Regions from separate parts of the Halobacillus sp. ABH2_015 genome, predicted to be linked through region 2. Evidence: riboswitches for the same ligand, from Rfam matches in the RefSeq annotation. Region 2 holds a riboswitch; the other holds the start of a gene.
What was found. A riboswitch is a leader RNA that binds a small molecule or an ion and turns the genes downstream of it on or off. The one in region 2 is predicted to bind cobalamin.

Region 1 (4,420 bases), 1.9 Mb from region 2:
GGAAGCTCGGATGGGGTGACGATTGTTCTGGCCAGTAAATCAGCGAGAATTAGAAATGCACTTCCATTCAAGACACACAGTGGTATTAGATGCCGGTGATCACTACCAAACAACTTCCTGCATATGTGAGGGATAACCAGTCCGACAAATCCGATGGTCCCGGATACGGCAACAGCCGCACCAGTCAAGATAGAGGCCGCAGACAGGACCACGTATTTTTGACGCTCCACATGAACCCCGAGCTGCCTGGCCCGCTCCTCACCAAAGGTCATCGCATTCAGTTCCTGTCCTGTAAATATGAGCAATAGGACTCCACCAACAAAGAAAGGAAGCATCAAATGGACATAATCCCAGCCACGGTTACCGACACTACCAAGCAGCCAGTTGATGATCTGCCGCAGCTCCTCTCCTGTCAAAGAAATCATAAGGGATATGAATGATCCGAGGAATGAGCTGAAGATAATCCCAGTTAAGATGATCGTCGTCATGGACATCGATCGGTCTACAAGCCTGGCAAAACCTACGACGATAAAAATCGTGCAGATCGCTGCCGTAATACTTACGACTGGAAGCGTAAAAGAACCGGCAAAAGGAAGACTTATGCCCAGGAACAAAACCGCAACCGCTCCCACCGACGCCCCTGAAGACACGCCGAGTGTATAGGGATCCGCGAGCGGGTTTTTAAGCAGACCTTGAAAAGCGGCCCCTGATACAGCCAGTGCGCCGCCTACCAATCCTGCAAGAACGACCCTCGGCAGCCGGATCTGCAGAATAATTGCCTGCAGAGTAGGATCTGTCCCTTCAGACACAGGCAAAAATGGAAGCAGCTGCCCGCCGATGATGCGGGCAATAGCTTCGAAGGAAATCGGGACACTGCCAAGGGAAGCCCCGAGAAAAATGCTGAACACTAAAAACAAGACACTGCCAATATAATGTGTCGTCTTATTCGCTAAAAACGTCTGGATAAACGGCTTCTGCAAGTTCCTGAACCCCTTCAACTAAACGTGGACCCGGACGTGTGACAAGATCGGAATGAACATCATAGACTTGTTCTTCCTCTACAGCAGGTACGGTGTCCCAGCCATCCCGGCTTAAAACACTGCCTTGAGGATCTTCTGTGTAATAGCCATACGTCGTAATGATGACGTCCGGCTGCAGTTCAACAATTGCTTCATTGTTCATTTTGAACCAGCCTTCCTGATCCCCGACAACGTTTTCCGCCTGAATAGCAGCCAGCATTTCATTCAAAAATGTGCCTTGTCCACCTGTGTAGATTTCAGGTTCCGGTGACACTTCCACAAATACATCTTTTTTGTCTTCCTCAGCAATCGCAGCCGCCTTTTCTTCAACCGCTTTCAAGTCTTCCTGCATACCAGAGACGATCTCTGAAGCTTTTTCGCTTGTTCCGGTAATATCTCCAATCGTGGCAATCGTTTCATAGACCGTATCGAACGAAGAAGCATCCTTAACGACATAAACGGAAATCCCTGCATCACGAATCTGCTGAAGGGCTTCTTGGGAAGTATGCGCTCCGGAAGCATGAGCAAGGACTACATCCGGCTCAAGTGAAAGGATTTTCTCTACATTCAAATCCTGTCCTCCGATTTTCTCTTTTTCGGCAGCTTCTTCCGGGTAATTGGCGAAATCACTAACCCCGACCACTTCCTCGTTCAAGCCAAGTGCAAACAGGATTTCCCCATTGCTTGGAATTGTACTGATAATATTATCCGGTTCTTCTTCGATGGTTACTTCATTATCCATAGCATCCGTTAAGGTCAATGGATAAGAACCCTCTTCCCCGGACGTTTCATTTTCTTCTGTCGTTTGGTCGGACTGGTCCTCGGAAGACTCTGCATCCTCATTCCCACCTGAAGCACATCCCGCCAGTAGACCGATGACAAATATCACAGCCAGCAGTTTTCTCCATAAATGTTCCATCTTTATTCCTCCCCTTATTCCTTGGAACACAAAAAAACACATCCCCGGAAAAGATGTGCACCATTAGAAAACACCGCAGACGGGTCCCTTCTAATCTTTCGACACACCCTCCTATCCGCGTAGGTTTTTTTGGTGTTTAAAGCAGGCAGGTCTCCTGACTTCAGGTCAACAAGCCCCGCTCCTTCCCATACGTTTTTGCGTACAGTGGATCATCTGCGGGTCTCTCTCTGTTACAGTGGCGGGACCGTGCTGGAATTTCACCAGCTTCCCTATTAAGCAATTGAGTCGTTCAATTGCGCCTGCTTTTCCAATATGTAGTTCATTTCTATTGTAAACGAAATTTGACTAAATTGCTCCCATTTTCTTTTTTTCCGCCGGACTTTATTTAATCCAACCTGCCTGTCAAAGCTGTCCATCCTCTTGTCATAATCCGTCCATTTCACTAACGTGGACCAAAGAAGCTTGAATGATATACCTTTCAGGCGCGTCTCCAACAAAATTAAACGGGTAACAGGTAGTCAGTGTCAATGTCGGCTCCTTCTTATCCACAATGACAGAGCGGTCGTCTGCATCAGTAACCCAGGTCTTCTCTACTTTGTATTCATAACGCTTTTGTTCATACTCATAAAAAAGGGAATCTCCTTGTTTGATATCGCCCAGGTTCGTAAAAACCGTCTCCCGGTGCCCGCTTAACACGGTATGCCCTTTTTCATCAGGAGTGGTGGTCCACTCACTCACATACATGCCGACGCCCCGTTTCAGTGAATCCTCATCCGCGCCCCAGTAAGTGGTGTATCCTTTGTTAAGCATCGGGATGATCAGCCTTCCCATCTCTTCTCCTTTTTCATATGTAGATACTTGCTCACTGTACACCTTCTCTTTCCCTGCCGTTTTACGATCAGGGCCATCCAAGACCGCCATTTCATTTATTTCCGTGGAAGCTTCCTCCCATGTACTGATTTCTTCTTGGGAGACCTTCTCTACTGCACCGGCAGCATTCCACCATTGAAGTCCATAAAACAGAGAGATGGAAAGCCCGATGGTTATGATCCCAATAAGAAATTTATTCACGAAAAAACCTCCTTTTTCATTAATAAAGAAAGGGAGAAGCCGCTGTGCGGCTTCTCTATCTCCTTCTTATGCTGTCTCTTTTCTTCTGTACAAAAGGACGACTCCGGCAGCAGCGGCAGCAAGTGCACCTGCTAATGCGTATACCGGTTCATTGGAAGACGTGTCTGGAAGCTCACCGCCGGCAGCCTCTTCGAGTGTCTGGGCATCCAGGACTTCCTGAGGAATTTCAATAGAGCCTACCCCATTGAAGTTGGAAAGAGTGACATCAGAAGTCTGACTGATAGTTACAGATTCACCGCTGTCCTCAAACATCATTTTCATGTCCATCATCATACCTGTCATATAATGGTTTTCTTTATCAATGGTTACTTGATAAGAGAAATCTTCAATTTCAACTTTCTCCATCAACTGCTCCATCATCTTCTGCATTTCAGCAGACTGCTCCGAATCCTGCTGACTGCCGGAAGATTGAAGCATTTGCGTGGACATTTTCAATAGTTTTTCGCCGTCACCTTCATAGGTCAGTACATAAGCGTCATCTTCCTCACTGACGGTCATGTCTGAGGCAAGCGGCATCGCTTGGGACATCTGCCCTTCTGCCATCATGGATTTTTGAAGATTTCCAAGATCTCCGGACATTTTCACCCAGCCTTCCTCAGGCACCTGAACGTAATACCCATCCTCCGTCAAATATGATTCCGTTTCCTGACCGGCAATGGTCGTCATCATATGCATTGTAAGAGGATCAAGCATGACATCCGCCTTTGATTCAGATGTCACTTCGGAGTTTTCTCCGCCTTCCATCCCCGGTACTGTCTGTTCAGAAGACGTATGGATCGTATAGCTGTCCAGACCCATCATCGCTTCGTTCGATTTTTTCAAGATGTCTTCCGCACTCCTATCAGCCGCAGCGGCTTGAAGAGGTAACGCAAACAGAACAGCACCAGCCATCATCGTACTCAAAAACTTTTTCTTCATCCAAACACTCCCGTTTCATATTGGCTTCTACGGTGAGTTTCCTATGTATGTATGATCCAAAAGCTGACCCAACCCACTATTTTCCACCTACAGGTTAATAACCCACCCCTCTCACTTTTAAACATAAAATCCTCATTTTCTGCATTTTTATTCCAGATGTTGTCGAAGGATTGAGTCTATAGTCGTTAGGAACGCCGGTTACTTTCCCGAAAGGTACAGAGATCCATCCTGATGGATTTGGCATGCAGAAATTTCCTTAAAAGAAACAAACCCCTCCGTTTTCACCTGCTCCTGAAGCCATTGTTCGCTGAAACCGCTCTGCTGGAGTTGTTTCTTGACAACTTCTCCATCTATGATCACCAGGTAGGGAGAAGAGGTGGTTTGAGTTAAAAGGTTCATATGGGCAGGAGTGACCGGAGAAGCCTCCGCTTTC
Region 2 (4,420 bases):
GAATCTAGTCGGTCATTCGATGGGCGGCCTGGCTTCTGCCGGGTACCTCATGTCAGAGTCCGACCTGCCGGCGCCCAAGGTCGAAAAACTGGCCGTCATTGCAAGTCCGTTCAATGGCATTAAAAAGGAAGGCTACTTTGCGTCCAACTATGGGGAGGCGACCACAGATCTCCAGCCCGGGTCAGAAGCTCTCCGACAGATGGAAGAAAACAAGGAAAACTTCCCGCCCGAAATTGAAGTGCTTGCCATTGCGGGCGTCATCAACGGAACGGAACCGGAAGAAGACCATTGGGATGGACTCGTCCACTCTTCCAGTGTCAGCAGACTGGAGAAGATTGTTCCCTTCGGTCAGTACAAAGAGGAGCTGATTTTCAACAATCTGGCCACACATTCCGGTCTGCATGAGCTTGCAGAAGTGGACCGGATGCTTGCCGTTTTCCTTTGGGATGAAACGGACGAAGATAACCTTAACTCTTTTGACGAGCATTTATAGTCCACACTCCCGGCACCTGTTCATAGGTGCCGGTTTATTTTTTCTCCAAAATGAACAGCCACATAAATGTCAGCGCCTGCTTCAAATCCTCATCAAGATCGGCAAGCAGGTGAGGTTCCACCCCTCTTTTATAAACGCCTTCTCCATCGATCACTTCCCAGCCATTTTCAACAGCCAGCTGCTGTAATTCCCATGGCATCATCGTATTGCAGATCACTTTTTCCCCATACAGCCTCCGGTAGCTGTTCACTCTCGGCATTGCTGTCGGGCCAAGAAGCCCTATACAGAGGCGTCCACCCGGCTTCAGCACCCGCTTCATTTCCTCCAGCCCCGCTGCAGGTACTTCTGTCCATTCCAGTGAATTAACAGCCATTCCGCCATCGAACTGTTCATCTTCAAAAGGCAGATCCGTCAAATCGCCTTGCACAAACCTCAGCTGCGAATGATCGTCCACCCGTTGATTGGCCTTGTTCACCATATCTTTGGAAAGGTCCACGCCTGTCACGTCATACCCTTCCTTGGATAACATATAGGAACCGTATCCATCTCCACAGCCAAGGTCCGCAATTGTGCCGGCCGGCAGATATTTTTTCACAAAAGGGACAATGCTCTTCCTGCTTCCCTCTTCCCACATGGTGCGGCTCTTTTCTCCCCACATATCTGAACGGCTGTCCCATTGGCGTTCTGCTTCCTTATGCCAGTTAAATGTTTCACTCATTCTGAACCCTCCTGAAAAATTTTTCTCCCACTTTCATTATAGTATACAAAACCGCGCCACTCACTGGTTTCCCTTATCGAAAAAAGGGGAATCCTACCAACCATCCAAAAGAAAAGAGTTGCATGATTCATCCACCCACGTTATGATAAAAACACTAGATAAGCTATTAAACAACAACAAAAACACTATATATAGTATGAACGAATCGAAGATGCCACAAGGCTTAATAGGGAATCCGGTGAAAAACCGGAGCTGCCCCCGCAACTGTCAGCACTCGCGAAACGGTAAAACCACTGTGCCACGCACGGGAAGGACCGGAGTAAGAACGAGTGTCAGCCAGGAGACCTGTCTTCATTCGTCGCAGTTTCAACTTCTTCGGGGATTGAGAAGATGAAGCGATGAAATGAAAGAGCCTTGTCTCTTCCTTTTTTTCGTTTCATGGTTTCATCCGCTCACCCCCAAAGAGCGGTTTTTTTTATGAAAAAAAAGGAGTGACACTATGGCTGCCACATTAACGACGACAAGCTGGACGGACAAGATTCAACAATGGAAGGACGACTTTCCTCAGCTTCCCCTGGACGATTTTTTAGAAAAGCAGTCTTCACAGATCGCAGACAAACCCTATGATGAACAGGCAGATGACCTTATCCTCGAGTGCCTCGCCGAAATAGATGAAGCGGCACCGGACTGGACTTATGTGGCCAGCCGGATCCTGCTCACCCGTATGTACGAAGCCTCTGCAGGGAACCGCAGCACAACGAAGGCCTATCAAAATTTTCATGGCTTGATTGAGACGTTGATCGAGAAACAGATTTACACACACAAGCTGCTCACTTATTACAAAAAAGAAGAACTGGATGAACTGGAACAGGTTATCACGCCGGAACGGGATCACTTATTTACGTATATCGGTCTGAAAACGCTGTCGGACCGTTATTTGGCAAAAAGTAAGTCCGGGGAGATTTTCGAGCTCCCTCAAGAGCGTTTTATGATTATTGCCATGGTTTTAATGGCTCAGGAAGATGAAAACAAGCGTCTCTCTCTTGTGAAGGAAGCGTACTGGGCTCTCAGTCACCTGTACATGACCGTTGCTACCCCGACCCTTTCCAACGCCGGAAAGAGATATGGACAGTTAAGCTCCTGTTTCATTGATACCATCGATGATTCCCTCCAGTCCATCTATGACAGCAACACAGACATTGCCAATTTGAGCAAGCATGGCGGGGGCATCGGTGTGTACTTAGGTAAAATCCGCAGCCGCGGCAGCGATATCCGTGGATTCAAAGGCGTTTCCTCAGGGGTCCTTCCATGGATGAAACAGTTGAACAACACCGCGGTCAGCGTGGATCAGCTCGGCCAGCGTCAGGGAGCGGTCGCCGTGTATCTGGACGTATGGCATAAGGATATCTTCCCGTTTCTGGACAGCCGGCTGAACAACGGAGATGAACGTCAGCGCACCCACGATTTGTTTACAGGGGTATCCATCCCTGACTTATTTATGGAAGCGGTGGAAAACCGGGAGGACTGGTATTTATTCGATCCTCACGAAGTTCGTACGGTTATGGGCTTTTCTCTGGAAGACCACTTTGATGAACATAAAGGAGCCGGTTCTTTCCGGGAAAAATACCAGGCCTGTATCGAAAACCCTGATTTGTCCAGGGAAAAAGTACCCGCCATTGAAATTATGAAGCGGATCATGATCGGTCAGCTGGAAACCGGGACCCCTTACATGTTCTATCGGGATGAAGTGAACCGTATGAACCCCAACAGCCATCAGGGCATGGTTTACTGCAGTAACCTCTGTACAGAAATTGCCCAGAATCAAAAAGCGACTGTGCAGGAGGAACAGTATGTCGAGGACGGAAAAATCATTTCGGTAAAAACCCCGGGGGATTTTGTCGTCTGTAACCTGTCCAGTGTCAACTTAGGCCGTGCCGTTCCTGCGGGCGTTATGAAGCGCCTCGTAAGCATCCAGGTTCGTATGCTGGATAATGTCATTGAACAAAATACGATTCCTGTCCTTCAAGCGCAGTTAACAAACCATTCCTACCGCGGCGTCGGTCTCGGTACCTTCGGCTGGGCACACCTTCTCGCCAAGAAGCAGCTGGACTGGGAATCAGATGAGGCTCTCGAATATACATCGGAGGTATATGAAGCGCTTGCCTATCACGCCATTGAAGCAAGCAGTGAGCTGGCCGCTGAAAAAGGAAGCTATCCATATTTCGAGGGATCCGACTGGGAAACCGGAGAATTTTTTGTTAAACGGTCGTTTGACCAGGAAGGCACGTGGAACTGGAAAGCCCTGCAGAAGAAAGTCTCCCAGCAAGGCATGAGAAACGGTTATTTGATGGCTGTGGCGCCAAACTCCAGTACCTCCTTAATTGCCGGCAGTACAGCAAGTATTGATCCGGTATTCAAGAAATTCTACTCCGAAGAAAAGAAAAATTATAAAATCCCGGTGACAGCTCCCGAACTGAACCATGAAACCTACGGGTACTATCCATCCGCTTATGATGTGGATCAGCACGCAAGCATCCGCCAGAACGGCATCCGCCAGAAATATATCGATCAGTCCATTTCCTTCAACCTGTATGTCAGAAATACCATTCAGGCCAAGGAACTGCTGGCGCTGCATATGGATGCATGGAAAAACGGTCTGAAAACCACTTACTATACCCGCTCCACTTCAAGTTCCGGAGACTTTGATGCTTGTGAAAGCTGCTCATCGTAAAAAGGAGACCAAGACTTATGGAAACATTAAACAAACGAAAGTTAGTCGACCACGAAGCACCTAATGCGTCCACCGGAATCGTTAACGGACGCAGCTCCAATATATTGAACTGGGATGACACCCGCTATCCGTGGGCCTACCCGATGTATAAAACGATGCTCGCCAACTTCTGGATTCCGAGTGAAATCAACATGAGCAACGACCTGAAGCAGTGGCCGGAGCTGAGCGCCCAGGAACAGGAATCATTCAAGAAGATTATCGGTCTGCTCGCTTTTCTGGATTCGGTCCAGACTGATTACTCAGGAAAAATCTCGGATTATCTAACCGATTCCAGTTTGTCCGCTCTCATGCAGGTGCTGGCGTTCCAGGAAGTTGTCCATAACCAGTCCTACTCTTATGTCCTGTCCTCCCTCGTAGACCAGCAGGAACAGGAAAAGATTTTTGAATACTGGAAGCACGATGACGTCCTGATGGAGCG

Region 1: linked by a shared signal. The riboswitch ahead of ACXAD6_RS10415 (ABC transporter substrate-binding protein) and the one ahead of ACXAD6_RS00290 (ribonucleoside-diphosphate reductase subunit alpha) in region 2 are both predicted to bind cobalamin.

Annotation. Positions count from the first base shown of each region.
Region 1 covers NZ_JBSWUG010000002.1:1,953,814-1,958,233, forward strand. The annotation lists gene ACXAD6_RS10410 (FecCD family ABC transporter permease) at 1-980, opposite strand, end outside; gene ACXAD6_RS10415 (ABC transporter substrate-binding protein) at 943-1,938, opposite strand; cobalamin riboswitch at 2,066-2,256, opposite strand; gene ACXAD6_RS10420 (class D sortase) at 2,362-3,009, opposite strand; gene ACXAD6_RS10425 (DUF6612 family protein) at 3,076-3,987, opposite strand; gene ACXAD6_RS10430 (DUF421 domain-containing protein) at 4,186-4,420, opposite strand, start outside.
Region 2 covers NZ_JBSWUG010000002.1:44,006-48,425, reverse strand. The annotation lists gene ACXAD6_RS00300 (alpha/beta hydrolase) at 1-493, shown strand, start outside; gene ACXAD6_RS00295 (class I SAM-dependent methyltransferase) at 528-1,211, opposite strand; cobalamin riboswitch at 1,404-1,577, shown strand; gene ACXAD6_RS00290 (ribonucleoside-diphosphate reductase subunit alpha) at 1,711-3,942, shown strand; gene ACXAD6_RS00285 (ribonucleotide-diphosphate reductase subunit beta) at 3,960-4,420, shown strand, end outside.